One region of the Shewanella sp. MSW genome, then DNA from elsewhere that is predicted to be linked to it. Evidence: predicted binding sites of a transcription regulator. Region 1 holds the regulator's gene; each other region holds the start of a gene.
What was found. Region 1 encodes LexA, which represses DNA repair genes until DNA is damaged. Its sites were predicted from a motif close to TACTGTATNNNNATACAGTA; they were not measured.

Region 2: the regulator LexA is predicted to act here: its motif matches at 2,543-2,562, upstream of recA (recombinase RecA).
Region 3: the regulator LexA is predicted to act here: its motif matches at 4,081-4,100, upstream of AYI96_RS17465 (DNA-methyltransferase).

What each region holds. Positions count from the first base shown of each region.
Region 1 covers NZ_LVDR01000009.1:35,313-40,991, reverse strand. Annotated here, with positions in the region: gene plsB (glycerol-3-phosphate 1-O-acyltransferase PlsB) at 1-2,081, opposite strand, end outside; gene lexA (transcriptional repressor LexA) at 2,344-2,964, shown strand; gene AYI96_RS11340 (cell division inhibitor SulA) at 2,961-3,452, shown strand; partial or broken gene coxB (cytochrome c oxidase subunit II) at 3,923-5,044, shown strand; gene ctaD (cytochrome c oxidase subunit I) at 5,063-5,679, shown strand, end outside.
Region 2 covers NZ_LVDR01000010.1:126,896-132,574, forward strand. Annotated here, with positions in the region: gene alaS (alanine--tRNA ligase) at 1-466, opposite strand, end outside; gene AYI96_RS12665 (regulatory protein RecX) at 935-1,366, opposite strand; gene recA (recombinase RecA) at 1,378-2,442, opposite strand; gene mutS (DNA mismatch repair protein MutS) at 2,760-5,318, shown strand; gene AYI96_RS12680 (porin) at 5,522-5,679, opposite strand, start outside.
Region 3 covers NZ_LVDR01000019.1:79,536-85,214, forward strand. Annotated here, with positions in the region: gene hutU (urocanate hydratase) at 1-1,421, opposite strand, end outside; gene hutC (histidine utilization repressor) at 1,469-2,191, opposite strand; gene hutI (imidazolonepropionase) at 2,337-3,563, shown strand; gene AYI96_RS17465 (DNA-methyltransferase) at 4,115-4,807, shown strand; gene AYI96_RS17470 (DUF6575 domain-containing protein) at 4,797-5,679, opposite strand, start outside.

The sequences.
Region 1 (5,679 bases):
ATCCTGGCTTCCAGCACTCGGAAGCCATTGACTTCTTCGGCCACCAAACCTTTGGCAATGAAACGATCCAGCAGTTGATCGGCATAGGCTCTGACATCGGCCTTACCCATAAACAGCTCGGCCTGCAGCAAAGGATAGAAATCCTCAAGCACCGCTTGCATCCGAGATCGGCAGCACTGCTCTTGACGCACCAGGCAGCTGGCCAGCAAAGAAGGCACCATAAATAGGTGAATGATGTTGTTGCGATAGTAAGTCATGGTTACCGCAATCGACTCGTCGATTGAGATGATATCGCCCAGTTCATCTTCCTGAACCGTAAACTTATTCAGCTCCAGACCTTGTTGCAGCAATTGCTTACCGTCACCTTCGGCCACCGAGATGTACTGGGTGTAAGGCACTTCCTTGAGCAGATCCAAATACAAGTCCAACTGACGTTCCAACTGGTTTCGTTCCAGCGCATTCTGCTCTGAGGACAATAGTACCAAGCTGGTGAGGGTCACTGCGCTGGCAGCAGCAGCATCGTTGATATGAGTCATGACCCGATTGGCCAGAGTATTGACAGCCGGAGTCAACCAGCTGGGTTTCTGCTCGGGATCGGCTGCCACCTCTTCGCGCCAGTTAGGTGCCGCCTCACTGAGGAAATTCTGCAGCGTCACGGGCTCACCAAAGTTTACATAACCCTGACCAAAATTACCCAACTTACGCAAGGCGCCAACCACTTGCCAGACAGATTCTTTTTGCTTCTTCTTGCCGCTGAGTTCTTTGTGATAAGTGGCCACTTCCATAACGTGGTCATAGCCCAGGTACACAGGCACCAAAGTCACTGGTCGCTCAATACCCCGCAACACAGAGTTGACCGTCATCGCCAGCATCCCAGTCTTGGGCGACAACAACCGCCCGGTACGGGAGCGGCCACCTTCGGTGAAGTACTCAACCGAATAGCCTTTGGCAAACAGCTGATCCAGATACTCACGGAACACTGCAGTATAGAGTTTATTACCGTTGAAACTGCGGCGGATAAAGAAGGCACCACCACGGCGGAATATAGGCCCGGCAGGCCAGAAGTTCAGGTTGATACCAGCGGCGATATGAGGCGGAACCATACCCTGAAAATAGAGAATATAGGAGAGCAGCAAATAATCCATATGACTGCGATGGCAAGGTACATAAACTATCTCATGTCCATCATGATGCAGCTGGCGTATCTGCTCGGCGCCCTTGATGTTGATCCCCTTGTAGAGCTTGTTCCATAACCAGGTGAGGATCCGCTGGGCAATACGCACCAGGCTGTCTGAATAGTGGGCAGCAATCTCATCGAGATATTCCTCCGCCATTTCCCTGGCCCTGGCCTCGGGGATCTTCTTGGCTGCGGCTTCCTCTTTGATAGCCTTTTTAAGGGTTTCCGAACGCAACAGTTCATTAAACAGCGCTTGACGGTTGGGCAGTAATGGCCCGGTCATCACCTTACGCTGACGGCGGAAATGTACCCTGGCCACTCGCGCCAACTTATGGGCAATAGCTTTATCGGTTCCATGTTCATCGGCCATCAGCCGCAGCGAGACCGCATTGGAAAACTGCACAAAGTTGTCTCGCCCCAGGAACAGGATCATTAGAAACTTGCGCAACCAAGTGGGGTTTTCCCGCTCAAATACGGCGGCGCGCATGCTGTCATCTTCCTTACCCGGAGTTCGGCCCCAATAGAGACTCACTGGCACCAATTGAATATCCAATTCAGGATTGGTCTGATGCAAATGAAGCAAAGAGGTGAAACAGCTGAGAAAAGGTTTATTGCCCTTGCGCTTGCCGAACAGGGGCTTTGCACCTTCCAGGCAGACGACTCTGGGAACGGTAATATCATCAACCTTGAGCGTCTCATAAGGGCAAGGCAAACCAAATTTACGGGTGACTTCCGCCAACGCCGCGATATCACTGACAGACTCCGTCTTCATCACGTAGGCCATCGGCTTGGCGAGATCCAGGTTCAAATCAGCGAAAGGATCCTGAGGCACCACAGTGGTATGCACCAGCTTGCTTTGGAGCCAGCGAAGTGATTTAAACCAGAATGAATCTTGTTTGGACATGTTTTTCAGTGTCTGAGCCACAATCAATAACCCAATAGAATACCAGAACTTCCTGAATCTTAGCTAGGGAAGGTGCGAACCGGTCCCGGCAGCTCCTCTGGCAAATTCCTTGAACTCCACATAATTCGTAAGCCTGACTGTCCAAATCTGCCACAGGTTAAAACATTTACCCTCCCCTAAACGTTTCAATTTTGGTTAATACTTGCGCTGATCAAAATACTGTATATACTGACAGGTACTGTATGAAAAAACAGGAATCACCATGAGACCACTGACACCGCGCCAGGCACAGATTCTGGAATTGATTAAACGCAATATAGCCGACACCGGCATGCCGCCAACCCGGGCTGAAATTGCTACCCGGTTAGGCTTCAAGAGTGCCAATGCCGCAGAGGAACACCTCAAGGCACTGGCAAAGAAAGGCTGTATTGAGATCATGCCAGGCACCTCTCGTGGTATTCGCTTGTCACATGATGAACAAGCGGAGTCAGAAGCAGGTCTGCCCTTAATAGGCCAGGTCGCTGCCGGGGAACCCATACTGGCACAGGAGCATGTTGAGCAGTATTACCAGGTCGACCCTGGCATGTTCCATCCCTGCGCCGACTTCCTACTGCGGGTACGCGGCGACAGCATGAAGAACATAGGCATTCTCGAAGGTGATCTCCTGGCGGTTCACAAGGTACAAGAAGCCCGTAACGGTCAAGTCGTGGTGGCCAGGGTTGAAGACGATGTAACAGTGAAGCGTTTTGAAAAGAAAGGTAATGTGGTTTATCTACATGCCGAGAACGAGGCTTACTCCCCAATCAAAGTCGACCTGACTTTCCAGCCATTGACCATTGAAGGACTGGCGGTAGGCATAATACGCAATGGAGACTGGCTATGAGCATAATGACGGGCAACGCCCCAAGACACCCAGGCCTGTGGACAGACACCAGTATTGCCGGCAATCAGCCTTGGCAACATACCGGCATCTCCAGCTTGGCCAGCCATAGCCAGGGACGTCAGGAATTATTACGCCTCTGCCCTCAATTGGCGCAATTGAGTCAACAGGGACGCTGGATAGTCTTGATTAACGCCCCTGCCAACATAGGTTACAAGGAAACCTTAGCAAGGGCCGGTGTCAGAATGGATAGAGTTCTCTTGGTGCGCACCAAGGATGAAATCGAAGCCCTGTGGGCAACGGAAAGAGCCTTGACCAACGGCACCTCCAGTGCAGTGATCAGTTGGATAAACAGCCTGGATGCCCGTGATAACCGTCGATTGCAGCTGGTTGCCCGTAACGCCAGAGCCATGGGAATAGTGCTGGAAACAGGACGGCAGGCGAAAGAGATGGATAACCGCCTCAACGAACTTACCCGCTCCATCCATTAATTGTATGAATAAAGGCCATTCCTGGGATGGCCTTTATTCTGTGCCTTTTGGGTGCAATACCTTTCCTTGTAAATCGACGCAAAGCCGCGCTGGTCAGCCCCTCACGCAGAATTCACCTCTAGATTAACAGACGCTTTTCTTTCATACAGTTAGAAAATATCGTGATCTTGATCAATATTTAATCTACAAGTAATGTAAGAACAACGATTGTGTTATCTCCATGCAATTCGTCGTAGGTTGAACGTCCCATTTCGCTTTATAGCGAGTAAGGCCGTCGCCGGAAATGCTGAGTATATTCAGCGGTAAGTGCAACAGTGGTTACCACCTGTATACCTAGATCTAAGTGAAACCGCCGCCGCACTTTGAAGTCATCGTTGCTTTTTTGGGAACTGAAGAGTTTGCATAGAGCAAAGACTTACTGTGTGACTCTTCTTTGTAGTTGCGAATGCAATTGACAGAGGAGATGTCTTGTGAAGCAATGGCTGTGTGTTTTGCTGACCTTGTTGTGCGTCAGCTTGTTGTCTCCAGGTGCTCAGGCAGATATGCCCTTGAATATGACTCAAGGGGTAACTGAGATCAGTGGCAAGGTGTATCACCTGCACATGATCATTCTTTATATCTGCTGCGCCATAGGTTTGGTCGTATTCGGCGTGATGATCTACGCCATGATCAACCATAGAAAATCCAAAGGGGCAGTCGCGTCCCAATTCCATGAAAGTACCAAGGTAGAAATTGCCTGGACGCTTATCCCCTTCTTAATCCTTATCCTGATGGCAATCCCCGCAACCAAGACGCTGATTGCCATGGAGGATCCCAGTGATGCCGACCTGACGGTCAAGATCACCGGCTCGCAATGGAAATGGCACTACAGCTATTTCGGCGAAGACATCGACTTCTTCAGCATATTGGCAACGCCGAGGTCCCAGATAGAAGGCCAGGAAGCCAAGGGCGAGCACTACCTGCTTGAAGTCGACAAGCCGTTGGTATTGCCCATCAATCGTAAAGTCCGATTCCTGATGACCTCAGATGATGTGATCCACTCCTGGTGGGTGCCCGCCTTTGCCGTCAAAAAAGACGCCAATCCCGGTTTTATCAACGAAGCCTGGACCCGGGTGGACAAGCCGGGGATCTACCGCGGCCAATGTGCCGAGCTTTGCGGTAAAGACCACGGCTTTATGCCGATTGTGGTGCAGGTACTGGCAGAAGATGAGTTCGACGCCTGGATGGCAAAGCAGAAACAAGCCGCGGCTACAGCCGCCGAAGAAGCTCAGGCGGCCCTCAGTGAGACCATGAGCCATGATGAAGCCATGGCGCTTGGCGAACAGATCTATATGGCGCGCTGCGCCGCCTGTCATCAGCCAAACGGCGCCGGACTTCAAGGGGTGTTCCCGGCGCTCAAGGGCAGTGCTATTGCCATAGGCCCAATAACAGCCCATCTGGACATAGTGATCCATGGCAAGACAGGCACCGCCATGCAAGCCTTCGGCAAACAGATTACCGCCAAGGAACTGGCCGCTGTGGTGACCTATGAGCGCAATGCCTGGGGCAATAACACAGGCGACACAGTGCAAGCCGCCGACGTCAATAACCACGGGCAGTAGGGGAAGAAGATGAACTCATTCAGTCAAGATGCGAAAGCCGGTGTTCAGGAAGTCACTGAACAGGAACACCAGCATCATCACGCCCCCAAGGGGATCATGCGCTGGTTGCTGACCACCAACCATAAAGATATAGGCACACTCTATCTCTGGTTCAGCTTCATCATGTTCCTAATCGGGGGCGCCATGGCCATGGTGCTCCGTGCTGAATTATTCCAGCCCGGTTTGCAACTGGTCGAGCCCAATTTCTTTAACCAAATGACCACAGTACACGGTCTTATCATGGTTTTTGGTGCCGTGATGCCGGCCTTTACCGGCCTGGCCAACTGGTTGATCCCCATGATGATAGGTGCGCCGGATATGGCGCTGCCGAGGATGAATAACTGGAGCTTTTGGATTTTACCCTTCGCCTTCTTAATCCTGCTTAGCTCATTGTTTATGGAAGGCGGCGGCCCCAATTTTGGCTGGACCTTCTATGCGCCATTGTCGACAACTTATAGCGCAGACAGCACAGCCTTGTTTGTTTTTTCAATACATATCATGGGGATAAGCTCAATCATGGGGGCGATCAACGTGATAGTCACCATAGTGAATCTGCGCGCACCTGGCATGAACTGGATGAAGCTGCC
Region 2 (5,679 bases), on a different contig from region 1:
CGATACGGATAATATCCTCGGCGGGAACTCCTATCTGCTTGTTCCAGATATCAAAGGCTTCATCATCGGATTGATAAACGGTAACGCACAAACGTTCCTTGGGCAGCTTGAGCTCTTCGGTCAAGAAATTCCAGGCAAAGCGAATGGCATCTTCTTTGAAGTAATCACCGAAGCTAAAGTTACCCAGCATCTCAAAGAAGGTGTGGTGACGGGCCGTATAACCCACGTTATCCAGGTCGTTATGTTTACCACCGGCGCGAACACAACGCTGCGAAGTGGTAGCGCGGCTGTAGCTACGCTTGTCCATACCGAGGAATACGTCTTTAAACTGGTTCATCCCGGCGTTGGTAAATAGCAGAGTGGGGTCATTGCCTGGCACCAGAGAACTGCTGTCGACTACCTGATGGCCATTCTTGCGGAAAAACTCCAGGAAAGCACTTCTGAGTGCTGCTGTGGTTTGGTACATAAATCGTCCTGAGTTACTTAAGCCTGAATAATGTATAAAAAGTGGTCTAAAGGCGTGCATCGCCCGGCCACTCGAGCGCTCTTTTGCCAAGCATTATAAGCATGCAGCGCCAGAATACCAATTAGATTGCGCAGGGTATGACGCCTGATACAGCCGAGGTACAGAGAGCATTAACGGCATAAGCCAAAACCGGATTAACGGGGTAGGCAAATGCTATTTGCCATAGGTGTTGAATTACTCAGCGAGTATAGAAACCTGCGCGGGCAAACCAGGATACAGAGGCTTTAGCGGGATATAACCATGGGCGACAAGCGCAAAAACTAGCACCTGGATTGCGTGCTGGTACAGAGCGCAAAAAAGGCTGCAACTTAATAAGAGTGAATGTTGGGGTTTGTCAAATGAAGTCAGTTGCAGAGATTTGGCAGCGGTAAACTTGGTTATGAAAAGGGCTTTAGTGATAGAGAAAAATCAGTCGTAAGGGTCATATTCAAGGGCGAATGCCACTTGATCATAACTAAAGCCCTGCCCCATCAAGTGACGAATTCGGCGAGCCTTTTCTTTCATATCATCAGCGGGAGTATCGCCGAATTTCTTTAGTGCGCGGCTGCGCGCCAAGGCAAACCAGTCACAATCACAGGCATCCAAAACCTGCTCGATACACTGTTTGTTCAAGCCTTTTTGCATCAGTGCCTGACGCACTTTTCCCGGGCCGTGGGCCTTGGCAATATGGCTGCGCAACAAGGCTGCAGCGAAACGCTGATCATCGATAAAGCCTTTGGTTTCCAGACTATCCAAAGTCTGTTCTACCTCAAGCGACTCAAAGCCCTTGCCCAGTAAACGGCTCTTGAGTTGCTCGCGGCCATAGTCGCGGCGCGCCAACAGCGCGACCGCAACATCCATTACCGACTGGCTCAGAAAACTTCTCCGGTTTCCAAGTCGATATTGCCTTCACCCGTCTCGGCGCTGGCAGGAGCTGCTTCTGCTTTGCTGAGCAGTTTAGCGCGCAGTGCCGCTTCGATTTCGGCAGCCACTTCAGGGTGTTCCTTGAGGTACTTACCTGCATTGGCGCGGCCTTGACCAATCTTGTCACCCTTGTAGCTGTACCAGGCACCGGATTTTTCCACCAGCTTGTGGGCTACGCCTAAATCAACCAGCTCACCGGTACGGTTGATACCCTGACCATAGAGAATTTGGAAATCGGCTTGTTTGAAGGGGGCGGCAATCTTGTTCTTAACCACTTTAACCCGGGTTTCGTTACCAACAACCTCATCACCCTCTTTGATAGCGCCTGTACGGCGGATATCGAGACGAACTGAGGCGTAGAACTTAAGAGCGTTACCACCAGTGGTGGTTTCAGGGTTACCGAACATGACCCCAATCTTCATCCGGATCTGGTTGATGAAGATAAGCAAAGTGTTGGACTGCTTGAGGTTACCGGCAAGCTTACGCATTGCCTGGCTCATCATACGAGCCGCCAGCCCCATATGGGAATCACCGATTTCACCTTCGATTTCAGCCTTGGGAGTCAGAGCCGCCACTGAGTCAACAATGATAACATCAACGGCACCACTGCGAGTCAGCGCATCACAGATCTCCAGCGCCTGTTCACCCGTATCTGGCTGAGAACACAGGAGGTTATCGATATCCACGCCCAGCTTCTTGGCGTAGATAGGATCCAGTGCGTGCTCGGCATCGATAAAGGCACAGACTTTGCCTTCACGCTGCGCCGCAGCAATCACTTCCAGTGTCAGAGTTGTTTTACCTGAAGATTCAGGACCATAGATCTCAACAATACGGCCCATTGGCAGACCGCCGGCCCCTAGAGCCACGTCCAGAGAAAGCGAACCGGTAGAGATGGTTTCGACATCCATGGTTCTGTCTTCACCCAGTTTCATGATAGAACCTTTACCGAACTGCTTCTCTATCTGTCCCAGAACTGCGTTAAGCGCCTTCTCTTTGTTTGGATCTATTTTCATTCCTGTTCCCTCTTGATTGCGGCGTAATACGTCGCCTGAAATCTATGTTGCCGCCCCTTTATTCAGAGCTTTGGGGTAAATACCAATCTGCCACCTAGTATACTGTACAATCATACAGTATCAAGTGCTGGCGGTAATTTATTTAAAGGCCGCTTGCTGATCAATCACTTGTGACCGAAGGCGTAAAATTTCCCCGCCCACGACTGGCTCAGTGATGAATAACTGATACTATTGGCGCCATTGAAAAAGGGCAACCGCTCTTGGAAACACAGTCAAGGAAATATCTGAAAGCTCCCATGAATGCAGTGATTACGCCTATGGATAACCCGGATTTGGAAAAACACACCCCTATGATGCGCCAGTATCTATCGATGAAGGCGCAGCATGCCGAAATGCTGCTGTTTTATCGCATGGGGGACTTTTACGAGCTGTTTTACGATGATGCCAAAAAAGCCTCCGAGCTCTTGGGTATTTCACTGACGGCCAGAGGCAAGAGTGGTGGCGATCCTATTCCTATGGCAGGTATTCCTTATCATGCGGTGGAGGGCTATCTAGCCAAGCTGGTGCAGCTCGGTGAGTCGGTTGCCATCTGTGAGCAGATTGGTGATCCGGCCACGTCCAAAGGGCCGGTCGAGCGCAAAGTAGTGCGCATAGTGACTCCCGGAACTCTCACCGATGAAGCGCTGCTGCAAGAACGTCAGGATAACCTGCTGGCCGCCGTCTACGAAGGCAAGAACGGTTTTGGCTACGCCACCTTGGATGTGGCCTCCGGCCGTTTTGTGATTGCCGAGCTGGCCACCCTTGAATCATTGGAGGCCGAGCTGCAACGCACCAAACCGGCCGAGCTGCTCTACAGCGAAGACTTTTCCCAACAAAGCCTGATTGCCGGCATCAAGGGCAAACGCCGTCGTCCCGAGTGGGAGTTTGACTTGGATACCAGCATGCGATTGTTGCTGGATCAATTCGGCACCAAAGATCTGCGTGGTTTTGGCATAACAGACGCCAGGCTGTCACTGCAGGCGGCCGGCTGCCTAATGCAGTATGTCAAAGATACCCAGCGCACCGCTCTGCCCCATATCAATGCCATTACCCGCTTTAACCAGAGCGACAGTATAGTGTTGGATGCTGCCACCCGGCGGAATCTAGAACTGACGGTGAACCTTGCCGGTGGCCGGGACAATACTTTGGCTTCGGTGCTGGATGCAACCGCCACCCCCATGGGCAGCAGGATGTTACAGCGCTGGATCCATCAGCCACTCAGAGACCATCAACAGATTGGCCTGCGGCAAACCGCTGTGGCAGAGTTGATTGCCAGCGGCCTGTTCGAGCCGTTGCATGACGACCTAAAGGCGCTTGGTGATGTGGAGCGGATCATGGCGCGCCTGGCTCTGAGAAGCGCCCGCCCGAGAGACTTTGCCCGTCTGCGACAAGCGCTGGCGCTGTTGCCGCAACTGCAGCAACTATTGGCAAATACCCAAAGCCCCGAGCTTGGCCGTTTGAAACGTCAGCTCAGTGAATTCCCTGAAGAGCTCGCGCTGCTGGAGCGGGCGATTGTCGACAACCCGCCGGTACTTATTCGTGATGGCGGCGTGATCCGCGATGGTTATCATGCCGAACTGGATGAATGGCGCCGCCTTAGTGAAGGCGCCAGTGACTATCTGCAACAGTTGGAAGTCAGGGAAAAAGAGCAAACGGGAATAGCCACCCTGAAAGTCGGCTTCAACCGGGTACACGGCTACTATATCGAAGTTTCCCGCGGCCAGTCGGCACTGGTGCCTCTGAGCTACCAAAGACGCCAGACATTGAAAAACACCGAGCGCTATATCATCCCAGAACTGAAAGAGTATGAAGAGAAAGTGCTTTCCAGTCAGGGCAAGGCGCTGGCACTGGAAAAACAGCTTTGGGACGAGCTGTTCGATCTCCTGCTGCCCAAGCTCAGCGAACTGCAGGCCTTTGCCATGGCGGCGGCCGAGTTGGATGTACTGAGCAACTTTGCCGAGCGGGCCGACAGCCTCAACTACCACCAACCGGAGTTGAGCGATAAGCCGGGCATACATATTGAAGCCGGGCGTCACCCAGTAGTTGAGCGAGTCAGCCAGGCTCCCTTTATCGCCAACCCGGTAACCCTTAGCCCTGAGCGTAAAATGTTGGTGGTCACAGGCCCCAATATGGGCGGTAAGTCCACTTACATGCGTCAGGTGGCGCTGATCACCCTGATGGCACATATCGGCAGCTTTGTGCCGGCAGATAAGGCGATTCTGGGGCCTGTTGACAGGATCTTCACCCGTATCGGCGCCTCGGACGATCTGGCCTCGGGCCGCTCCACCTTTATGGTGGAAATGACAGAAACGGCCAATATTCTCCACAATGCGACCGCAGAGAGCCTGGTGCTGATGGATGAGATTGGCCGCGGCACCTCCACCTATGACGGCTTGTCACTGGCCTGGTCGGCGGCAGAGTATCTGGCCCAGCGACTGGGCGCCATGACACTGTTTGCCACCCATTACTTCGAGCTGACTCAGTTAGCAGAATTGATGCCCCAGGTTGCCAATGTACATCTGGATGCCATGGAGCATGGCGACAGCATAGTCTTTATGCACGCAGTGCAAGAAGGAGCCGCCAGCAAGAGCTATGGTTTGCAGGTTGCTTCACTGGCCGGTGTTCCGGCCTCGGTGATCAAGGCCGCCAAATTGAAACTGCAACAACTTGAAAGTCGCGATCACGGTCAGGCACCCCATGTTCAGGCACAGGCCACACTGCAACTGGAAACACCGCCATCTGAGCTTGAACTTCTGCTTGGCAGACTGAATCCGGATGAACTCAGCCCGAGAGAGGCGCTGGACTTAATCTATAAACTCAAGGCGTTGGCAAACTAAACCTTTGAATTTCAGTTTTCAGCTCAACTTGAAACAACGATTTCACCGAGCAAATGTGCCTGTTGCGCGGTTGATATGAAGGCTGCTTCGTAAAATAGAAAATCCGATGACACTGGTCATCGGATTTTCAGCTTTTCCATAAGATCCTGGTTTAAATGCTCAACACTGAGCCCAGATTCTCCTTCAATGCATCATGGCCTGACTTAGAACTTGTGCTCCAGACCAACACCTATGTACTTGTCATCATCATCCACATTTTCCATGGAGCGATTGGTGTAGAAGGCAAACAGCTTGGTTGGCTTACCCAGCTTGTAGTCAGCACCGATAGACCAGGAATCACCCTTATCTTCCATATCCTGCC
Region 3 (5,679 bases), on a different contig from region 1:
GCATTGAGCAGCGGCCAGTCGGAGACGGCATCCGAGCCATCGAGCATGGATTCGGTTTCCCGGTTGGGACTGGCCACAGAGCCGGAATCCAGGTGATCCCTGCCGATGACCACAGGCGCCGACAGCTCGCCGTTTTTCACCATTTCGTTGAAGGCCAGCGCCAGACGGGCGCGGTCTTTGAGGCCAACCCAGCAGATACGGGCCGGCAGCCCCTGGAAAGCGATACGTTCACGGGCCATATCCAGCCAGTTGTGCAGGTGTGGGTCGTCCGGGATCAGCTCTTTCACCTTCTGATCTGTCTTGTAGATATCCTCAGGGTCACCACTGAGCGCCGCCCAGCGGAACGGGCCAATGCCTTCACAGAACAGCGGCCTGATATAGGCGGGAACAAAACCGGGGAAATCGAAGGCGTTGGCCATTCCTTCGTCAAACGCCATCTGGCGGATGTTATTGCCATAGTCTAGGGTCGCGGCGCCGCGGCTTTGCAGCGCCAACATGGCCTGAACCTGCACCGCCATGGAAGCCTTGGCGGCCTTGACCACAGCGGCCTCGTCTTTGAGGCGCATCTCCTTGGCCTGCTCCAGCGTCCACCCCTGAGGCAGATAGCCATTCAGCGGATCGTGCGCCGAAGTTTGGTCTGTCACCACATCCGGAGTAATGCCGCGCTCAACCAGTTCACTGAAGATATCGGCGGCATTGCCCAGCAAACCCACGGAAACCGGCTTGCCCTCGGCCTTGGCTGCTTGCAGCATCGCCAGTGCCTCGTCCAGGCTGTGGGCCTTCTTGTCCAGATAACGGGTACGCAGACGAAAATCGATACGGGTCTCGTCCACTTCACAGGCCAGCACAGAGAAGCCGGCCATGGTACCAGCCAGAGGCTGGGCACCGCCCATACCGCCCAGGCCACCGGTCAGGATCCAGCGGCCCTTGGCGTCACCGTCGAAATGCTGCTTGGCCACGGCCACAAAGGTTTCGTAGGTGCCCTGGACTATGCCTTGGGTGCCTATGTAGATCCAGGAGCCGGCGGTCATCTGGCCATACATAGCCAACCCTTGCTTGTCCAGCTCGTTGAAGTGTTCCCAGTTGGCCCAGTGGGGTACCAGGTTGGAGTTGGCGATCAGCACCCTGGGGGCATCGCTGTGGGTCTTGAATACTCCCACCGGCTTGCCGGATTGCACCAGCAAGGTTTCATCTTCTTCCAGACGCTTGAGCACCTCGACGATTTTATCGAAACACTGCCAATCGCGGGCGGCGCGGCCTATACCGCCGTAAACCACCAGATCCTCGGGGCGCTCGGCCACATCCGGATGCAGGTTGTTCATCAGCATTCTGAGCGGCGCTTCGGTCTGCCAGCTCTTACAGTTCAGAGTGGTGCCGGTCGGCGCAATGATTTTGCGCGCCGGATCATGTCTCTTATCCATAAACTTCCATTCCTCTGTTGCTTGTCTTGTGGTTTATTTTGTTGTTTTTATTTAGGTTTATGTTCGCCTCTGAAGGTCAAGTGCCCTCCGAGACGGAAGCGGCTGCCGGGATGGATCAGCCGGGCAAAACTCACCACCCCCTGGCGTGACCAAGTGCGGCGCAGTATCTGTAAACAGGGCTCGCTGGCGGGGATCGCCAAACGGGCGCGTATCTGTTCATTGGCGACTATCGCCTCTATGGTGTGGCGTGCCTCGGTCAAAGGCGCCACCTGCGACAGATATTCATGAGGGGTCTGCAAATTGAAATCCTGCTGCAGATAGTCGGGGATTAACTGAGGGTTTACAAAGCGCTCCTCGAGCTGTAGCGGCAGCCCCTCTTCACAATGCACCAGCACCGAGTAAAACACCCGGCTGCCGGTCTCCAGTCCCAGGGCGATGGCGATAGGCGCCAAGGCCTCTATGGCGGTCAGCTCCAACACCTGCACGCTGTAACCATGGCCGCGGGCCTTGATCTCATCGGCAATATTGCGGATAGACAACATGGATGACTGCGACTTGAACTCGGCCACAAAGGTACCCAGCCCCTGACTGCGCTCCAGCACGCCGTTGTCCACCAGCTCGGTCAATGCCCGTCTGGCCGTCATCCGGCTGCACTCAAACAGCTCCGCCAGTTGGTTTTCGGAAGGCACCCTGGAGTGCTCCACCCATTCACCCGACTCAATGCGGTCTGAGATGTACTGTTTAATGCGGGCGAACTTGGCTGTGCTCATCGAATCGACTCTGTGTTGGTTTCAATCTGCTGAAAAACTCGGCTATAATCCTAGCTTGTATATACAAGTAAATACAAGTTAGCTCACAAAATCACAACAATTGCCATCATTAAGGCAAGCGTAAGGCAAACAACAAGGAGCAAGCATGTCCTGGGATCAGGTTTGGATAGATATCAATATTGCCACTATGGACCCTTCTGTATCAGAGGCTTATGGCGCCATCACCGACGCGGCCCTGGCAGTAAAAGACGGCAAAATAGCCTGGATTGGCAAGCGCAGCGAACTGCCTGCCTTCGACGTGCTGGCAACTCCGGTTTACAAGGGCAAAGGCGGCTGGCTGACGCCCGGGTTGATAGATGCCCATACCCATTTGGTGTTTGCCGGTAACCGCGCCAACGAGTTCGAGCTGCGTCTCAAGGGTGCCAGCTATGAAGAAATCGCCCGTGCCGGTGGCGGCATTATCAGCACGGTTAAGGCCTGCCGTGAGGCCAGCGAGGCCGAGCTGTTCGACGAGGCTCGCCGCCGCCTCAACGCCCTGGCCAAGGAAGGGGTTACTACGGTGGAGATAAAGTCGGGCTACGGGCTGGAAACCGCCACCGAACTCAAGTTGCTCAGGGTCGCCCGCGAGCTGGGCAAACACCACCATGTGGATGTGGTCACCACCTTCCTGGGCGCCCACGCCTTCCCGGCCGAATATCAAGGCCGGGAGCAGGAATATGTGCAACTGGTAATCGAGGAGATGCTACCTCTGGTATTGGCGGAAGATCTCGCCGATGCCGTGGATGTGTTTTGTGAAAATATCGCCTTCGACCTGCAACAGACAGAAGCCATTCTCAGCGCCGCCAAGGCCAAAGGGCTGGATATCAAGTTGCACGCCGAGCAGCTCTCCAACATGGGCGGCTCAATACTGGCCGCCCGTCTGGGGGCCAAGTCTGTGGATCATATCGAGTATCTGGATGAAGCCGGGGTCAAGGCCCTGGCCGAGAGCGGCACCTGCGCCACCTTGTTGCCCGGCGCCTTTTACTTCCTGCGGGAAACCCAACTGCCACCGATAGCCTTGCTGCGCCAATATCAGGTGCCCATGGTGCTGGCCAGCGACTTCAACCCGGGGACTTCCCCCATCTGCTCAACCCTGTTGATGCTCAACCTGGGCTGCACCCTATTCCGCCTGACGCCGGAAGAAGCCTTGGCCGGTGTCACCCGCAACGCCGCCCGCGCCCTGGGTCGTGAACAGCGCATAGGCATGCTGCGCCAGGGAATGGATGCCGACTTCTGCCTGTGGCGGATCTCAACTCCAGCCGAACTCGCCTACAGCTACGGCGTGAATCCGTTGGTGGATGTCATCAAGGGGGGCAAACTTATTCATCAATAAGTTTGGCAAGTGATTGGATGGCAGGTCACCGACCTGCTGTCGGCTTGCGCACCGACATCCCAGCGCCAGGGAATAGCTGACAGATTGTCCTAAATTGGTTTTGCCCCATTCCGTACTATCAAAGCGACTTAAGCTCGCAATGACCAACCAATCTTTAGCAAATTTTAGTAATGTCACAGAATGACAATAGAAACTAGTCTTTACCTCTAATGAAGTATCGGAATGGGGCGAAAGTGAAGTTTTACGTTCCACTAAAGCAATTGTCAGTCAACTTTAGCTTATATCGGTCAACTCCACTCTCATAACAAAACACCTCATTGCCATGAGGGAGGGTTTTGGCTTCAAGCATTTTTAATGCAGCTATTCACACAACTCCAAATCGCCACTCCGTTTTAATTTCTGTTTAAAAAACTAATAATATCATGTATATAAAATTAAATTCGTAGTTGTAAATTAGTCTTGGTATGTATACTCGTATTTTAAATTATGATGGTATTTACAAAAATAAGTAGTATTATACTGTGTAAATAAACATATATTAGAGGCTAGGTATGACTCGCTCGGATAGTGTAGATATTTCTAGTATGGATGCTGTCACTTGGCTGCGACAGTTAGAAGATAAGAGTGTAGATCTTGTTATCACGGATCCCCCGTATCAGTCACTGGAAAAACATCGAAAAGTTGGTACAACAACTCGATTGAAAGTTAGTAAATCTTCAAGCAATCAGTGGTTTGATATTTTTCCAAACAATCGTTTTGAAGAGTTATTAAACGAGATTTATCGTGTACTAAAGAAAAACTCACACTTCTATTTATTTTGTGATCAAGAAACAATGTTTGTTGTTAAACCAATAGCAGAACGCATTGGTTTTAAATTCTGGAAGCCAATTGTTTGGGATAAGATGGCTATGGGAATGGGGTACCACTATAGGGCAAGATACGAATTTATTCTTTTTTTTGAAAAAGGAAAAAAGAAACTTAATGACTTATCTATCCCTGATATTCTACAAGAAAAGAGAATTCTTAGAGGCTACCCCACTGAAAAACCAGTCAATGTAGCTAAGACGCTCATTATTCAGAGCACTAACGAACAAGATTTGGTTATAGTTCCTTTTTGTGGGGCAGGTTTTGTGGGCTGTGCCTCCGAACAACTTAATAGACAGTTCAGAGGCAATGATTTAAATATCGACGCAGTTGGAATTGCTAAAGATAGAATAATAGCTATCCGTAATTCTAAGGCTTAAATGACTTGAACTCTTTCACCCAAGATTTAAGTGTTTGAGCTCTTCTTCTCGCTGTATTTTCACTTAGTCCATTGCAATACTCTATAAGGAAATCAGCAGCAGTATTCTCATCAACCTCATAGATAGAGCTAACTTCTTGTGTTTTCATCCACAAAAAGCCACAGTCAGATAGCTCGAATTGCTTAGCAATAGTATTGATGAAATTAGCGTCAGATTGTTTCTCTGCTGCCATAAATCCAATTGGTGTAAGTAATGAATAATCATATATAAGATTTAAAAGCTTACACGCATCTCGATAGTAACTTACCTGTCTAGGCGTTACTCCTAACGTAATATCCGTTACTTGTTCTTTGTTGTTAAGCAAGTCAATGTATGATTTTATTGTTTTAAGAGAATCTGCTTGTGGTACCATTGTACTATCTAAATATACACCAAGCATGTCATCAACTTTTGGCACTACTGAATTAACGAATTCTGGTGTTAAAGCAAAAATAATATCTGTTGAGTTTTCATCAATTATTTCTAATGTTATAGATTTTGATAAAATAATGTCAAATAATCTACGCACTAATCGTAAATCGATTTTCTTATCATCGATGAAATGAAGAAATTTTTCTTTGCTTGATAATTCAAACAAAGGCGTTAGTGCCAAATTAGATTTATCTTCTTCAATTTTTGTTTTTATTCTGTAAGAGAACGAACCGACGATTGCATCATGTGCAAGCATTGATACTGAAACATCATATTTTTTCAAATAAGTTGAAATAAAATCTACAAAATAATCTAATGATTGAGCCAATGTTGATGATTCAAGTTTGCCACTTTTTTGGTCTATTCTAATTTTATGGGTGTGCTTTCTGACACCATCATAA